DNA from 3 places in the Bradyrhizobium sp. WSM4872 genome. Region 2 is predicted to be linked to each of the others. Evidence: predicted binding sites of a transcription regulator. Region 2 holds the regulator's gene; each other region holds the start of a gene.
What was found. The regulator LexA, encoded in region 2, represses DNA repair genes until DNA is damaged. The targets are predictions, from matches to a motif close to TGTTCNNNNTGTGTTCNG.
Positions count from the first base shown of each region.

Region 1: a site for LexA is predicted at 3,299-3,316, ahead of AC0L3C_RS27635 (putative DNA modification/repair radical SAM protein). Genes of this name have one in related genera too.
Region 3: a site for LexA is predicted at 3,194-3,211, ahead of uvrA (excinuclease ABC subunit UvrA). Genes of this name have one in related genera too.

Region 1 is NZ_JBVVPT010000026.1:77,021-82,804, forward strand. Features, by position in the region: gene AC0L3C_RS27625 (inorganic phosphate transporter) at 1-439, opposite strand, end outside; gene AC0L3C_RS27630 (UdgX family uracil-DNA binding protein) at 538-1,983, opposite strand; gene AC0L3C_RS27635 (putative DNA modification/repair radical SAM protein) at 1,983-3,218, opposite strand; gene AC0L3C_RS27640 (ImuA family protein) at 3,381-4,169, shown strand; gene AC0L3C_RS27645 (Y-family DNA polymerase) at 4,066-5,658, shown strand; gene AC0L3C_RS27650 (error-prone DNA polymerase) at 5,655-5,784, shown strand, end outside.
Region 2 is NZ_JBVVPT010000003.1:43,233-49,016, forward strand. Features, by position in the region: gene AC0L3C_RS05845 (alpha-hydroxy acid oxidase) at 1-839, shown strand, start outside; gene AC0L3C_RS05850 (HAD family hydrolase) at 848-1,480, shown strand; gene AC0L3C_RS05855 (hypothetical protein) at 1,635-1,826, shown strand; gene AC0L3C_RS05860 (molybdopterin molybdotransferase MoeA) at 2,036-3,247, shown strand; gene lexA (transcriptional repressor LexA) at 3,423-4,124, shown strand; gene AC0L3C_RS05870 (hypothetical protein) at 4,598-5,035, shown strand; partial or broken gene AC0L3C_RS05875 (ComEC/Rec2 family competence protein) at 5,174-5,784, opposite strand, start outside.
Region 3 is NZ_JBVVPT010000001.1:47,343-53,126, forward strand. Features, by position in the region: gene uvrA (excinuclease ABC subunit UvrA) at 117-3,098, opposite strand; gene AC0L3C_RS00240 (outer membrane protein) at 3,376-4,071, opposite strand; gene AC0L3C_RS00245 (outer membrane protein) at 4,303-5,103, opposite strand; gene AC0L3C_RS00250 (single-stranded DNA-binding protein) at 5,563-5,784, shown strand, end outside.

The sequences.
Region 1 (5,784 bases), on a different contig from region 2:
CGCTGGAGCCGACTTGCAGGATCAGCTCGACCGGCAGCAGCGAGACGATGCCGAAGGCGACGGCGCCGGACGAGAGCAGCACGCCGAGGAAGTTGAAGAAGCCCGACCACATCACCGCGACTTCGGCCGGCAGCGAATGGGTGTAGATCACGGTCGCAACTGCGTTGGCGGTGTCGTGGAAGCCGTTGACGAATTCGAAGCCGAGCGCGATCAGGAGGGCAACGATAAGGAGGATATAGGGCAGGTAGCTCGTGACCCGCGTGCCGGTCGCATCGACATCCGAATAGATGCTGTAGGCCACATAGAGCAGGCCCGCGGCGAGGATGCCGAAGAACAGGATCAGTGTCAGCGGATTGAAGCCCTTGTCGAGATTTGGCCGCGAGGCCGGCTGGATCGGCGCGGGATCGGCTACCGCGCGGTCGAATGCAACATCGGTCATGTCTGGACGCCCCTTAACTTTCTGTAAGGGCTATTGTCCCCGATGGATTTGAAGGCTGGATGACAAGCAGCGGTGGAAACCCTTTTTCCCGCCGTTCTTTACGCGGCGCGCGCGGCTTTCTTCTGCAACCCGGCGACGATCTTCAAATCTTCGACAAAGCGCTGATATTCCAGCACCTTGGCTTCCGGATCGGGCAACCGCAGCAGATAGGACGGGTGCACCGTCACCAGCGCCTTGTGACCGTCGGGCAGGTCGATCAGCCGGCCGCGGTTCTTTCCGATCGGGGTGATCTTGCCGAATACGCTCTGCGCGGCGGTCGCGCCCATCGCGACGATGAGATCGGGTTGGATGACGGAGACTTCCCGCTCATACCACTGTCGGCAGGCCTTTATCTCCGGCGTGTTCGGCTTCTGATGCAGGCGGATTTTGCCGCGCGGCACGAATTTGAAGTGCTTCACCGCGTTGGTGACATAGACCTTCTTGCGATCGACGCCGGCCTCCTGCAGCGCCCGGTCGAGCATCTGGCCGGCCGGACCGACGAAGGGATGGCCGGCGAGGTCTTCCTTGTCGCCGGGCTGTTCGCCGACCAGCATGATATTGGCGGACCTCGGGCCCTCGCCGAACACGGTCTGGGTCGCGTCCTTGTAGAGATGGCAGGCGCGGCAATGGGCGGCCTCCTCGCGGAGCGCTTCGAGATCGTCGGGAGCAAGCTTGCGTTTCATCGGAGCCTCCGGCCGCTTTTGAGGCTTGTGTGGATCGGTTGCGGCATTGGCGATCATGGCGCCGGTCATGCGTTCGGCGTCCTCGATCAAGGGCTTAATGATCGAAGCCTCGGGCAGGTTCCTCCAATATTTCTTCGGCATCTCCGTTTGCATCGCCTTCACCTTCAGGCGGGCCGGATTGAAGATGCTGGCGTAGTAACGCCGCCAGGTTTCCTCCAGCCGGTCTTCGCTCGGCGCCTCGCTCTTGCTGACGCCTGATGTGAACGAGAGCGCGTGGCCATCCCAATGTGCGCACAAATCCGCCGTCAGGATCGACCAGGGCATGTCGGCAAAGCGCTTGGCGAAAAACGGCGCCGCGAGCTCGACGATATGATGCTCCGGCTCGAACCACGCGACGTAATGTGCTTCGCGTTCCCTGCCGATCTCGCGGAAGCGCACGAAGGCATGCATCTTGTGCTCGTCGCGGTAGACCGCCTTTGCCATGGCCGTGACTTGCGCGACATCGGCATCGGTCGCGACCTCGATGAGGTCGTGATTGCCCTTCAGCCGAAACAGCAGGCGATAGAGGATCGCGAAACGCTCGGGATCGCGATGCAGGATCGCGGCCTTGGCGAGCTCGACGAATTTTGCAGGCACGTTGAAGGTGCCGTCGCCAGCCGCCGGCGGCGGAGGAGACGGCGAGGGCGTCGCGAACAGCTCCGCTTCGCCGCCCTGCACGGCCCAGGTGACATCGGCCGGTTTCACCTGATGAAGCACGAGGCTACGCGCGGCTTTGCGCCAACCGTCGAAATCGGTTTCGTTCTCGAGGGTGATGTACTGCATCAGAAGCCAAATCCCAGTTGTGTTGCCTTCGGCTTGAATCGTTCGATCAGCCGTGCCTCGTCGAGGCGATGTGGCGCGGGCCGGTGATCGCTGAGGACGATGAACGGCAGCGCCTTGTTGCGGGGCACATGCAGCCGCGCGAGATCGGCGATGCGGATCGTGGTCGTGCGTCGCGTCGCGATGATGCGCTCGACCGCCTTGGTGCCGAAGCCCGGCACGCGCAACAATTCTTCGCGGCTGGCGCGGTTGACGTCGAGCGGGAAGCGGTCGCGGTGGCGCAGCGCCCAGGCGAGTTTTGGATCGATGTCGAGCGGCAGCATCGCGCTGTCGTCGACGATCTCGCCGACGTCGAAGCCGTAGAACCGCATCAGCCAATCGGCCTGATAGAGTCGGTGCTCGCGCAGCAAGGGCGGCGCGCGCAGAGGCAGCGCGCGGCTGGCATCGGGGATCGGACTGAACGCGGAATAATAGACGCGCCTCAGCCGATATGAACCGTAGAGATTGGCGCTGGTGTGGAGGATGGTGTGGTCGGAGGCCGCGTCGGCGCCGACGATCATCTGCGTGCTCTGGCCGGCCGGCGCGAAGCGCTGCGGCTTGGCTTTCGTCTTCGCGCTGCGGCTTTCCTCGGCCTCGTCCAGCTTCAGCCGCAGCCGGCCCATGGTGCGGCGGATCGCGCGCACGTCTTTCTCGGGCGCGAATTGCTGCAGGCTCGTCTCCTGTGGCATCTCGATGTTGATGGAGAGACGGTCGGCATATTTGCCGGCCTCGGAGATCAATGCATCGTCGGCCTCGGGGATAGTCTTGAGATGGATGTAGCCGCGGAAGTGATGCTCCTCGCGCAGTTTGCGCGCGACGCTCACCACCTGCTCCATGGTGTAGTCGGGGTTGCGGATGATGCCAGAGGAGAGAAACAGTCCCTCGATGTAATTGCGCCGGTAGAAGTCGAGCGTCAGCTTGACCACTTCGTCGATGGTGAAGCGGGCACGTCGCACGTTGGAGGAGGCGCGGTTGACGCAATAGAGGCAATCGTAATTGCAGGCGTTGGTCAGCAGCACTTTGAGCAGCGAGATGCAGCGGCCGTCCGGCGCGTAGGAATGGCAGATGCCCATGCCGGGCGCGGTCGAGCCCATGCCCTTGCCGTCGCTGGAATCCCGCCTCTCGGTGCCGCTGGAGGCGCAGGACGCGTCGTACTTGGCGGCGTCCGCCAGGATTTCCAGCTTGCGTTGCACGTCCATATCGGAATCCCTTTGATTCAGCTCATGAATCCCAAGGCCCGCCAATTCGATTGACTCCCGGGGTGTCGTTAGCTTTATATTAGAACATATCATGAACAAATGAGCTAGCCGCTGGTTCTCTTTTTGAGAGCCACCGGCAATCACCCTTGAGGAGCGGCGTATATGAGCGGCGCACGAACAAGCGCGCTTGCAGCCTTGCGCGGCCAGATCGAGCGCATCGAGACGGCGGAGGTCGTGCATCATCGCGACCGTGTCGCGCTCGGCCATAGCGAAGTCGACAGCGCGCTGAAGGGCGGGCTCGCACGCGCGGCAATCCACGAGGTATTTTGCGAAGGACGTCAGGGCGCGGCCGCGACCGGCTTTGTCACCGGACTTGCGGGGCGCATGACGGCACGCAAACCGCTGCTGTGGGTGCGGCAGGATTTTTCAGAAATTGAAACCGGTGCGCTGTCGATGAGCGGGCTCGCCGAGATCGGTCTCGATCCGCGCCGCATGGTGATGGTGCGCGCCGCCGACGTGGAGAGTGCGCTGCGGACGTCGGCCGATGCGCTCGCCTGCGATGCGCTGGGCGCCGTCGTGCTCGAGCTCTGGGGCGAGACCAGGCAGTTTGATCTTGTGGCGAGCCGCAAGCTGACGCTGGCTGTGCAGTCTTCTGGTGTCACCGGCTTGCTGCTGCGGATGGCCGCGCAACCTTTGCCCTCAACCGCCGAGACCAGATGGATGCTTCGCGCGGCGCATTCGTCGCCGGGCGCGATGTGGAGCGCTTGGGGGGCGCCGCGCTTCGATGCCGAGCTCCTGCGCAATCGTCATGGCCCGTGCGGCCGGTGGATCATGGAATGGAAATGTGATGAGTGCCAGTTCTCTGAATCGTCGGCGTATCCTCAGCCTGTGGCTGCCGCGCCTGCCCATCGATCGGATCCAGCGGTTCTTCGACGGCGTCGGGCTGGGTAGAACCAATGATCCGAGCATTGTCGTCATCAAGGACAGCAACGCGTTGGTGATCCATGCGCTGGACGAGGCCGCCGAGCGCCTCGGTCTGTATATCGGCCAACCCCTGGCCAATGCCCGGGCGATGTGTCCGGATCTAAAGGTGTTCGACGCCGATGCCGTGGCTGATGCGAAGACGATCGGCGACATCGCCGACTGGTGCGACCGCTTCACGCCGCTTGTAGCGCTCGATCCGCCGCACGGGTTGTTTCTCGACATCACCGGCTGCGCGCATCTGTTTGGCGGCGAGGCTGCGCTGTTGCAAACCCTTGTCCGTGCCCTCGATCGCCAGGGCTTTGCCGTCAGCGCGGCGATCGCCGGTACCTCGGTCTGCGCGCGCACGCTGACGCGGCAATCTTCAGGGACCATCGTTGCCGATGGCGGGGAGGCGGCGGCAATCAGCCGGTTTCCGGTGTCCGCGCTCGGCGCGGGCGAGACTATCAGCACCGGCCTGCGCCGCGCCGGCCTGAAAACCATCGGCGATGTCGCCTCGCGCATGCCGAGCGAAATCACGGCGCGGTTCGGTGCGCGGTTCTCCACGTTGCTCGCGCATGCGCTGGGGCAGGGCGATGCGCCGATCAATCCACGAAAGCCGCTGCCCGATTACATCGTGGAGAAACGCTTTGCCGAGCCGATCGCGACCGACACCATGATCGCGATGACGCTGTCGCGTCTCGCCGACACGTTGATCGCGTCGATGGAGAAGCAGGGCAAGGGCGCGCGACGGTTAGAGGCCACCTTCTTCCGCACCGACGGCGCGGTGCGCGCGATCATGGTCGAGACCGGGCGGCCGGTGACGCGGAGCGCGGTCATCGACCGGCTGTTCCGCGAGCGCCTCGATGCACTCGCCGATCCGCTCGATCCCGGCTTCGGCTTCGACATGGTACGGCTGTCGGCAAGCCGCACCGAGATCGTGGTGCAGGAGCAGCGCGATCTCGACGCCCATGTCCACGACAATGACGAGCTTGCCGCGCTGATCGACCGCATCGCCGCGCGCATCGGCGGAAAGCGCGTCGTCGTGCATCTGCCTGAGGATACCCATATCCCTGAGTGTGCGGTGCTGGCGGCGCCGGCACAACATCATCTCGCCGTGGCGATGCAGGCCGAATGGCCCGCGCGCACTGAAAGTGAGCCGCCGCTGCGTCCGTTGCGGCTGTTCGACAAGCCTGAGCCGATCAATGTGCCGTTCGCGACCGTGCCCGACGGCCCGCCGCATCAATTCACCTGGCGCCGCGCGCAGCATGCGGTGGTGCGGGTGGAAGGCCCCGAGCGCATCGCCATGGAATGGTGGCGGCAGGACGGCAAGCAACTGACGCGGGATTATTTCCGCATCGAGGATGCCGAAGGCCTGCGCTTCTGGATCTTTCGCGATGGTCTTTACGAGGGGGAGTGCTTCGACGGCGACGGCAAGCCCGTTCCTCCCGGTTGGTATGTGCACGGTCTCTTCGCATGACTACGCCAGCTTATGCCGAGATCGGCATCACTACGAATTTCTCCTTCCTGCGCGGCGGCTCGGATCCGCGCGACTATGTGCATCAGGCCAGCATCCTCGGCATTCCCGTGATCGGCATTGCCGATC
Region 2 (5,784 bases):
CGCTCGAGATCTTCGACCCGGATGGTGCGGCGAGCGTGGCACGCGCCTGCGGCACTTTCGGTGCGGCGCACATGCTCAGTTCGGTGTCCGAGCCCGGCCTGGAAAAGACCGCCGAAGCTGCGCCCGACGCGCTGCGCCTTTACCAGCTCTATGTGCGCGGCGACGACGCCTTCGTCGCCGACGTCGTCAGCCGGGCCGAGAAGAACGCCTATGCCGCCTTCTGCCTGACCGTCGACACCGCTCATTACAGCCGTCGCGAACGTGACATCGCCAAGCGCTACGTTCGCGAGAGCCGCCTGCGCGCCACCGGCGGCGACTACCAGAAGGGTCTGGAGTGGCGGACCGTGAAGATGATCAAGGACAAGTTCAAGATCCCGCTGATCCTCAAGGGCATCGCGACGTCAGAGGACGCACTGATCGCGATCGATCACGGCGTCGAATGGATCTACGTCTCCAACCATGGCGGCCGTCAGCTCGATCACGGTCGCGGCGCCTTGCATGTCCTGCCCGAGATCGTTGACGCCGTGAAGGGCCGCGCCAAGATCATGGTCGATGGTGGCGTCTGTCGCGGCACCGACATCGTCAAGGCAATCGCGGCGGGCGCCGACCTCGTCGGCATCGGCCGGCTGCAATGCTGGGCGTTGGCGGCCGCCGGCGAAGCCGGCGTGGCGCGCATGCTGGAGCTGCTCGAGGACGAAGTGCTGCGCTGTCTCGGCCTCCTGGGTGCGACCTCGTTCGCCGAGGTCAACAAATCCTGCCTGCACCAGGCGACCGCAACCAACGCGCCGAGTGTGTTCAGCGCGTTTCCGCTGTTCGACCACGAGCCATATCGATACTGAGTGAAAGGATGCAGGTGACATCGCTGTCTCCCGGAGCTGCGGATGCGCTCCTGTTCGATCTCGGCCGCGTGGTGCTCGATATCGATTTCTCCAAGGCAATCGCCTGCTGGGCGGGACATGCCGGTTGCGAGCCCGAATCCATCGTCGCGCGCTATGTGCGGGACAGCGAAGCCTATCGGTTGCACGAGATGGGGAAGATCAGCGATGAGGACTATTTCGCCTCATTGCGAGCCTCGCTCGGAATCGGCATTTCGGATGCGCAGTTCCTGGAAGGCTGGAACGCGATCTTCGCCGGCGAAATGCCTGATATCGCCGAGCTGCTGCCGCGGGCAGCGAAGCAGATCCCGCTCTACGCCTTCTCCAACACCAACCGGCCGCACGTGGACCATTTCTCGAGGGAATATGCCGACCTCCTCGGCCATTTCCGCGAGCTGTATTTGTCGTCCAGCATCGGCCTGCGCAAGCCGGACGCGAAGGCCTTCGACCACGTCGTTGCGGCGATCGGCGTGCCCGCCGGGCGTATCGTGTTCTTCGATGATCTTGCCGAAAATATCGAGGGAGCGCGGGCGCGCGGCTTGACGGCGGTGCATGTGACCTCGCCCCGGGACGTCGGGAACGCATTGAAGGCATTGGGCATCTGACGACTATCTGTCGTCGCGAAACCCGACGGGAACAATTTTGAAAAAATTGAGGAACCCGATCACTTTGTGCATTTTTGTACAGAGTTCCCGGAACGGAATACCGCCTTCCGGACTCTTAGAGTCCGCTGGGACTTCTACGGACGGATGCATCATCGTGTTGGGCAAGACCTACCTCACCAAGCAGGCCTCTCTTCTTCTTGAATTCGCCAGGACAACTTCAGATTCGGATCTTTCCGCCAAGCTTGTGAGCAAGGCCGCCGATCTGAAATCCCAGGCCGATCCGTTGCCCGACAAGGATAAGGGATCCAAGGCGCCCGACGTAACATCCGGGCAGGCAGGCAGCTGATCGATGCAGGCCGGTGATTTCGTGGCTTCGATGACCACTTTCCTGCCGATCTCTCACGTTCTTCGGATCATGCCGCGACGCGCTTGATCCCGGCTTCCGGAACGATGCGAAGCGGCGGGATGACTGCCCCCGTTTTTGCCTCTGCGCCCGCGCTCGGCTAGAAGACTTGCGGAACATTCGCCCGAACGTGCCGAGCAGGAGTTTTCGCCGTGGCCTTGATGCCGGTTTCCGACGCGCTCGCCGCGGTGCTGGCGGATGCAGAGCCACTGCCGGAAGAAATGATTTCGCTCGACGAGGCCTACCATCGCGTGCTCGCGCGTGACGTCGCGGCGCGGCGCACGCAGCCGCCGCAGGCGATGTCGGCGATGGACGGTTACGCGGTGCGGGCGGCCGACGCCGCGACGATCGATTCGGAGCTCACCGTCATCGGCGAAGTCGCGGCGGGCCGACCGTTCGCCGGGAGGGTCGGCGCCGGCGAGGCCGTACGGATCTTCACGGGCGGCGTCATTCCCGGTGGCGCGGATGCCGTCGTGATCCAGGAAGACACTGTTGTCGCCGGCAAACGTATCACGATCAAGGAAGCCGCGATCGCCGGACGGCACATCCGCCCAGCCGGTATCGATTTCCGCGAGGGCGACGTGCTCCTGCGCAAGGGAAGCCGTCTCACCGAGCGCGACCTCGCGCTCGCCGCCGGCATGAATCATCCGCACCTTGCCGTTTTCAGGCGTCCGAAAGTCGCGATTCTCGCCACGGGCGACGAGCTGGTGATGCCGGGCACCACGCCCGGCCACGGCCAGATCGTCTATTCCAACGGCTACGCCCTGCACGCGCTCGCCCGCAGCGAGGGCGCCGAGACCATCGACCTCGGTATTGCCGCCGACACGCTGGAGGCGACCACCGCCGGCATCCGCAGCGCCCGTGAGAGCGGCGCCGACGTCCTGATCACGACCGGCGGCGCATCGGTCGGCGACCACGATCTGGTCCAGCAGGCGCTGCGGGACGAAGGCATCGCGATAGCGTTCTGGAAGATCGCGATGCGGCCAGGCAAGCCGATGATGCACGGACGGCTCGGCGCAATGGGTGTGATCGGCCTGCCGGGCAATCCCGTGTCGTCCTATGTGTGCGCTTTCCTGTTCATGGTGCCGCTGATTCGCGTCCTGTCTGGCCGTTCGGTGATTCACCATCGCCGTGAACGCGCCGTGCTCGGCCGCGACGTCGGCGCCAACGACCAGCGCGAGGACTATCTGCGCGCGCATCTGGAGGAGCGTGACGATGGCACACGCGTCGTTCTTCCCGTCAATCATCAAGACTCTTCGCTGCTTGCGAATCTCGCTGCAGCACAGGTACTTCTCGTGCGCGCACCGTTCGCGCCGAAGGCCGAAGCCGGCACGGCTTGCGAAGTGTTGCGGCTCCCCGTCTGAGCGTCCGGCAATGCGCGTTCCGCGAACTTTGCTCTGTTCACGGTAAATTAAGCAGTTGCGGAACATGTATCGAACATATAGTGTCCGTTCATGATTTGTTTCGAGCATGTAGCGGCTTATGGCCGAATTCAGCGTCTCGGAATCGGACGACATCAACCGGGGGACTTTGGTCGAGATGTTAACGCGCAAACAATACGAGCTTCTGCGGTTCATCAGTGAACGTCTGAAGGAAAGCGGCGTGCCGCCCTCCTTCGACGAGATGAAGGATGCGCTCGACCTGCGCTCGAAGTCGGGCATCCATCGCCTGATCACGGCGCTCGAGGAGCGTGGCTTCATCCGACGCCTGCCCAACCGCGCCCGTGCGATTGAAGTCATCAAGCTGCCGGAGCTCCAGGCAGCCGCCGGCAGCCGCCGCGGCTTCACGCCGAGCGTCATCGAGGGCAATCTCGGCAAGGTGCGTGCGGGCTCCAGCCTGCCCGCTGACGAGGGCGAACGTCCCGTGGCGGTGCCGGTGATGGGCCGCATCGCGGCCGGCACGCCGATCGAGGCATTGCAGACCCGCAGCCATACCATCAGCGTACCGCCTGACATGCTCGGCTCGGGCGAGCATTACGCGCTCGAAGTACGCGGTGATTCCATGGTCGAGGCCGGCATCCTCGACGGCGACATGGCGCTGATCCAGCGCAACGAGAGCGCTGATACCGGCGACATCGTGGTGGCGCTGATCGACGACGAGGAAGCGACGCTGAAGCGCTTCCGCCGTCGCGGCGCCTCGATCGCGCTCGAGCCCGCCAACGCAGCCTATGAGGTCCGCATCCTGCCGCCCAACCGGGTGAAGATTCAGGGCAAGCTGATCGGGCTTTACCGGAAGTACTGATACCGGAAGTGCTTCATACCTGAAGTGCTTGGCGCCTCGCGCGCTTCCGACCGGCATCGCCGGTCAGAGATTGGAGCGGATCATCGTCCGCTCCGGCTGGATAGTCGTTCTGGTTCTGCACAGACTATCCGGCCCCTCCTCCGGCGCTGGCTCCTCGCGACGCCCAGGAAACAGCACCGAAACAGCACCGCTTCAAATGGCACCGCGTCGCGGCTCGCGTGTTCGAGGAAACACCATCCAGCGATCAAGTTCGCCCGCCGCAGCCAAGCCGGCAATATTCGCGCATGCGCCTCCCGAATGCATCGCAACGGGCTTTGTTCCTATTGAATTCGGGAAAGATAATGTGATCGCGGCTTGCGGAAGCCAGCCGCAGATTTGCCCACAACCAAGCAGAGCTTTCGTGCTTCCACTCTGATAGAGGCCTGCGCCTCGATAAGAGACGCGGGTTGCTATCCCAGCATGAGGAGCACCCGATGTGTGACTACAGCCTACATGCCGTCGCGTCGCGCCCCGCCGAAGTCGGCGAGACGATCGTCACGACAAGCTTCCGCGGCACCTCGACGCGCGGCTTCGCCTCCGCAGCCGATCCATCCGTTGCCGTCTGCCTGCTGCCGGGAACGGAGCTCGCCTTCGCCGACGACGTCCGCTACGACAATCGCTGGATCTGGACGCGCACCATCAATTCCCGCGTGGGCAAGTTCGGCAAAATCGATCCGCACGTTCCCGACCGCCATCACGACGCGATCGAATTCCCCGACGGCAAATATGTCCTGGTGACGCAGCTCGTCGAAGGCCAGCGAGCGACCGTGCTGCAACTGCCGGTGACTCAGTCGGTCACCGAGCGCGAGCACAAGGCGCAGATCATCGCCGACAGCAGGCAGCCGACCGTCACGCACCTGCCGATCGGCTGAAACAGCCGCCCTCCGGCTACGAGGTCGGAGGTCAGGATTGAATCGCCATCGCCGGCCGTGGCCGGCGAGATGGTGTAGTTTGCGCCCAGCGAATCCGAGCGGACGCACCGATCCACTGCGTTGCTCCGCACCATCAGATCAATCGTCGGCCTGCAAGTCCGTCTCCGCCGGCGTTGCGTCCTTGATGCGGGACGCGGTCGTCTTTGGCGCGAGGCTGCCGTCGAAATCACCCTCGCCGGCGCCGGCCGGCAACCAGGGGCGGCTCGTGCCTCTCGCCCTCACCGCCTGAACCGCAAAACCGTCGCCACGCTGCGCCAGCGCCAGCGCGCTCTGGCTGGCGAGCCGCCGCCGATCGACCACCATCGCGGCGCAATCGGGCGGCGCGGGACGTGTCGTCACCACCAGCACGGCCCGACTGCAATCGTCCGCGAGAGCGTCGACGCGGAGTGCCAGCGCGACCAGCCTCCCGTCGGCCAGTGGCGTCACGCAGCCGGATTCGTCACAGGACACGCCATCGGCCAGCGAGGCTCTGCCCGCATCGCGGGGATCGGCGTCGGCAGCGAGCCATTCCCTCAGCAGAAAGCTGTCCTTGTTCGTCCTGATCAGGTGCAGATATCCGTCCTTGCCCCGCACGGCGACGCTCGCGCCATCCCCGGCAATCAGGATGTCGGGCTGCCGCGCCGACAGTCCCCAGAGGATCGCTGCCAGCAGCACCAGGGCGCCGGACCAGCGTAGTGGCGTCCGCAACA
Region 3 (5,784 bases), on a different contig from region 2:
TGACTCCCCTGGACGAGGTCAGCAATCTATACCCCGACAGTGAACTTAACCAGAGGTTGTCTCTCATCAGTCAGAGTTCTGCGGCCTGCGAAGAGCGACAAAGACTGCGAGGCGCGCTACTCCGCCGCCTCGCTCGCCGTCCGTCTCCGCTTCGGCTTCCGCGCCTTCGCCAGCACCGGCGCCAGGAACTTGCCCGTATAGCTCCGCGGCGCTTTCGCAATGTCCTCGGGCGGGCCCCAGGCGACGATTTCGCCGCCGCCGTCGCCGCCTTCGGGGCCGAGGTCGATGACCCAGTCGGCGGTCTTGATGACTTCGAGATTGTGCTCGATGACGACGACCGTGTTGCCCTGCGCGACCAGCTCGTGCAGCACCTCAAGCAGCTTCTTGACGTCGTGAAAATGCAGGCCGGTGGTCGGCTCGTCCAGGATGTAGAGCGTGCGGCCGGTAGCGCGCTTGGACAGCTCCTTTGCCAGCTTGACGCGCTGGGCTTCGCCGCCCGACAGGGTCGTGGCCTGCTGGCCGACATGGATGTAGTCGAGGCCGACGCGATGCAGCGTCTGGAACGTCTCGCGCACGCGCGGGACCGCCTTGAAGAACTCGGCGGCTTCCTCGACGGTCATGTCGAGCACATCGGCGATGCTCTTGCCCTTGAACAGCACCTCGAGCGTCTCGCGGTTGTAGCGCTTGCCCTTGCAGACGTCGCAGGTGACGTAGACGTCGGGCAGAAAGTGCATTTCGATCTTGATGACGCCGTCGCCCTGGCAGGCCTCGCAGCGGCCGCCCTTGACGTTGAAGGAGAAGCGGCCGGGCTCGTAGCCGCGCGCTTTCGACTCGGGCAGGCCGGCGAACCATTCGCGGATCGGCGTGAAGGCGCCGGTATAGGTCGCGGGGTTGGAACGTGGCGTGCGGCCGATCGGCGACTGGTCGATGTCGATGATCTTGTCGATGTGCTCGAGGCCCTCGATGCGGTCGTGCGGCGCCGCGCCTTCGCTGGCATTATTCAGCTTGCGGGCGATCGCCTTGTACAGCGTGTCGATCAGCAGCGTCGACTTGCCGCCTCCGGAGACGCCGGTGACGCAGGTGAACAGCCCGAGCGGGATTTCGGCCGTGACGTTCTTGAGATTGTTGCCGCGCGCGTTGACCACCTTGATGGTGCGGCGATGGTTCGGCGGACGCCGCTCCGGCACCTCGACCTCGAGCTCGCCCGTGAGATATTTGCCGGTGAGCGAGTTGGGGTTGCGCATGATCTCGGCGGGCGTGCCTTCGGCGATGATGTTGCCGCCATGCATGCCGGCACCGGGCCCGATGTCGAGCACGTGATCGGCGAGCAGGATCGCGTCCTCGTCGTGCTCGACCACGATCACGGTGTTGCCGAGGTCACGAAGTCTCTTGAGGGTGTCGAGCAGGCGCGCGTTGTCGCGCTGGTGCAAGCCGATCGAGGGCTCGTCGAGCACATAGAGCACGCCTGTTAGCCCCGAGCCGATCTGCGAGGCCAGGCGGATGCGCTGGCTCTCGCCGCCGGAGAGCGTGCCGGAGGAGCGGGAGAGCGTGAGATAGTTGAGGCCGACGTCGAGCAGGAAGGTGAGGCGCTCGCGGATCTCCTTCAGGATGCGGCCGGCGATCTCGTTCTGCTGGGTGTTCAGCGCCTCCGGCACGGTCTCGAACCACGCGCCTGCGCCCTTCACCGACATCTCGGAGATGTCGCCGATATGCTTGCCGCCGATCTTGACGCAGAGCGCCTCGGGCTTGAGCCGAAAGCCGTGGCACCCCTCGCAGGGCACGTCGTGGAAATACTTCGCCAGCTCCTCGCGCGCCCACTCGCTCTCGGTCTCGCGATAGCGGCGGTTGATGTTGGTGATGACGCCCTCGAACGGCTTCTTGGTGTCGTAGGAGCGGACGCCGTCCTCGTAGGAGAACTTGATCTCGTCCTCGCCGGAACCATGGAGGATCGCGTTCTGCGTCTTCTTGGGCAGATCCTTCCATTTGGTGGTCAGCGTGAACTTGTAGTGCTTGCCGAGCGCAGTCAGCGTCTGAATGTAATAGGGCGACGAGGACTTGGCCCAGGGCGCGATCGCGCCCTTGCCGATGGCGAGCTCCTTGTCGGGAATGACGAGGTCTTCGTCGACGTGCTGCTCGACGCCGAGGCCGCCGCAGGCGGGGCAGGCACCATAGGGATTGTTGAACGAGAACAGGCGGGGCTCGATCTCGGGGATGGTGAAGCCGGACACCGGGCAGGCGAACTTTTCCGAGAACAGCATGCGCTCGGGTCCGCTCTTGTCGTGGATCTTTGCGGTCTTCTTTTTCTCTTCCGCGGGTGCTGTCGCAGCCGGCGCATCGGCGAATTCGATGACGGCGAGGCCCTCGGCAAGCTTCAGCGCGGTCTCGAAGCTTTCGGCGAGGCGCTGGCCGATGTCGGCGCGCACCACGATGCGGTCGACGACGACGTCGATGTCATGCGGGAATTTCTTGTCGAGCACAGGGGCTTCCGCGAGCTCGTGGAAGGCGCCGTCGATCTTGACGCGCTGAAAGCCCTTCTTGAGCCATTCGGCGAGCTCTTTGCGGTACTCGCCCTTGCGGCCGCGCACGACGGGCGCGAGCAGATAGAGGCGCGAGCCCTCGGGCAGCGCCAGCACGCGATCGACCATCTGCGAGACGGTCTGGCTCTCGATCGGCAGGCCAGTGGCTGGCGAATAGGGCACGCCGACGCGTGCCCACAGCAGGCGCATGTAGTCGTAGATTTCGGTGACGGTGCCGACGGTGGAGCGCGGGTTCTTCGACGTCGTCTTCTGCTCGATCGAGATCGCCGGCGACAGGCCGTCGATCTGGTCGACGTCGGGCTTCTGCATCATCTCCAGGAACTGGCGAGCATAGGCGGAGAGCGATTCGACGTAGCGGCGCTGGCCCTCGGCGTAGATGGTGTCGAAGGCGAGCGAGGACTTGCCGGAGCCCGACAGCCCCGTGAACACCACCAGCTTGTCGCGGGGAATCTCGACGTCGACGTTCTTGAGGTTGTGCTCGCGCGCGCCACGGATCGTAATTGCGCGCAGGTTTGATCCCACGTTCTGTTGTTGGCGCTTCGCCTTGATCACTTCATCCATCCTGGTGGTCCTCAGGGAATCCAAAAGCGCGCGATCGCGCCAACTCAATAGGCGCGCTTCGCCCGGAACCGGGATCGGCGCCGATGGGTATGTGAGCGAACGTAGGAAGAACGGGGACGGATTTCCAGTGGCGTTTGCGAATCGTCAACGGATTGTTGGCGCGCTGGCGGCAACTGGCAGGAGCAGGGCGGGTGGAACTGCGCAGTAACGTGCCCGGCAAACAAAAAGGCCGGCGCGAGGCCGGCCTTTCGTAACACGATGGCGTCGATAGCGAAGATCAGTACTTCGCGACGATCGGGCCCCCGAAGTGATAGTTCACGCCGACCTGCACGGTGTGGAAGTTGAGCGTGCCGGACGGCAGCGCAGCGCCGAGGCTCGAGAAGTAGTTCTCGCTGCCGAGGCTGCGATAGAGGTACTCGCCCTTGACCGACCACTGCGGAGCGAAGAACGCTTCGACGCCCGCACCGACGGTCCAGCCGGAGTGCCACTTGCTGTCCGAAGCGGTCACGCCGAGCGCGCTGATGCTCAGCTTGTTGTCGATCCAGGCGTAACCACCGGTGCCGTAGAACAGCACCTGGTTGACGGCGTAGCCGATACGGCCGCGCACGGTGCCCATCGCATCGGTCTTCGAGCTGAAGGTGGTGCTCACGACGCCAAATCCGGGGACGGCAACTGGGCCAGTCACAGACGCGTTCACGTCAGCCCAGGCGCCATCGGCCTCGATGCCGAACACGACGTTGCCGGTCTGCCAATTGTAGCCGGCGGTGCCGCCGACGAAGCCGCCCTGCATCCGCGGGCTGTTCGAATCTTCCCAGGCGCCGCCACCGACGACACCGAGGTAGAAGCCGGTCCAGTTGTAGACCGAAGCCATGGCCACCGGGGCCTTGGTGTAGGGGCGCGCCGCGAGATCAGCGGCCGAAGCCGGGGCAGCGAGAGCGAACAAACAGGCCGAAGCCAGCAAAACCTTTTTCATTTTCAACTAATCCCAGTCCCAGTTTCTGATTGTGCCTTCCACGATAGGGAAGGGCATCGGACTCACTTGCCCAACTGAGGCCGTACTTACACCATTGAAGCTGCAAGTTGTGTCACTGGATAGCCACAGCGGCCTGAAAATGGCGCAGTTACTGACCTATGGTCCTCCATGGGACCAGCAACAAAAAAAGGCCGGCACGAGGCCGGCCTTGATTGATGAATGTCAGTTCGATCAGTACTTTGCGATGACCGGACCGCCCCAGCGATAGTTCAAGCGGACGAGTCCCATGTCGACGTCCTGGCCGATCCGGTCACTGCCGAAGACCGCACCCGCGGGCGTTGTGAAGCCGATCGTGCGATTGCCGAGGAAGATGTGGTCGTACTCGAGGCCCAGCGACCAGTTTGGTGCGAAGCCGAACTCCAGACCGGCCCCGACCGTGCCACCCCAGCGAGTTTCACGGGCGGAAGCCAACAGGGTGCCCGCGCCGGGCGTGCCCGCAGCAGCGTAGACGTCGTACTTGTCGCCGACGACGGCGGCGCCGCCCTTCACGTAGAACAGCACGTTATTCCAGGCGTAACCGACTTGCCCGGTGATGAGGCCGAAAGCGTCGATGCGAGAACGGTTGCGATCACCCGTCACCAGAGCGGTGCCAGGGAAGAGGGTGCTCACGTTGTCGCCCCGGAAGTCGGCCCAGTTGCCTTGGCCTTCAAGGCCGAACACCCAATTGGTGGATTGCCACCGATAGCCGATCTGGCCACCGACGGTGCCCCCCGTCGCATTGTGACAGCCTTCGCTGGCCAGAGCACCTGGGACCCCGGTCACCGCGCCGGTCGCATCCAGGAAACTCCAGCAATTGCGGCTCGAGCCCCCGCCGCCGTTGATGCCGATGTAGAAGCCGCTCCAATCGTAGATGGTGGCAATCGCCGGCGCGGGGGCCTTGGTATAGGGACGCGCAGCCAGATCCGCCGCGCTTGCGGGAGCCGACAGGCCCATCGCCACTGCACCTATTGCACCAATAAGAAGCTTATTCATTGCCAGTCTCCCCAGGTTCGTCCGCTTCTTATGTCCCCGAAGCGGCTGATCAGGCGCGAGGGCCCATATGAACTAAGTCCGAGGCAACGGTAACTCTGCGGAGCGGCAGAGTCCGTCTCCGAAATGCAACAAGAACGGGGCAGTGCGAGTACCCATAACCTGCTGAATGTTAAGTTCTTTCTCCCGTTTCAGGGAACCTACAAAGGTTCCAATCTACCCGTGCCTTCCCGCAGCACATCGGCCGATCGATCTCACACCTTCAGTGCTGTCGTTCGCCAAGAACAAATCTGGAACGAGCCGGAGGTCGATGCTATATGTGGGGATAACCGGAGGGGTGACGGACTGATCGGCGTCCGCAAGCGTTCGGCGAGCGTATAGGGTCGCCTCAACAGGCACGGCGGAACGCGGGGAGCGGACCGGCCTTCTTGAATTCAATGGCATTCGGAGCGGAGAGCGGAGATGGCGGGAAGCGTCAACAAGGTCATTCTGGTTGGAAATCTCGGCAAGGATCCTGAAATCCGCCGCACCCAGGACGGGCGTCCGATCGCCAATCTGAGCGTCGCCACCTCGGAGACGTGGCGCGACAAGGCAACCGGCGAGCGCAAGGAAAAGACCGAGTGGCACCGCGTCGTGATCTTCAATGAAGGGCTCTGCAAGGTCGCCGAACAGTATCTGAAGAAG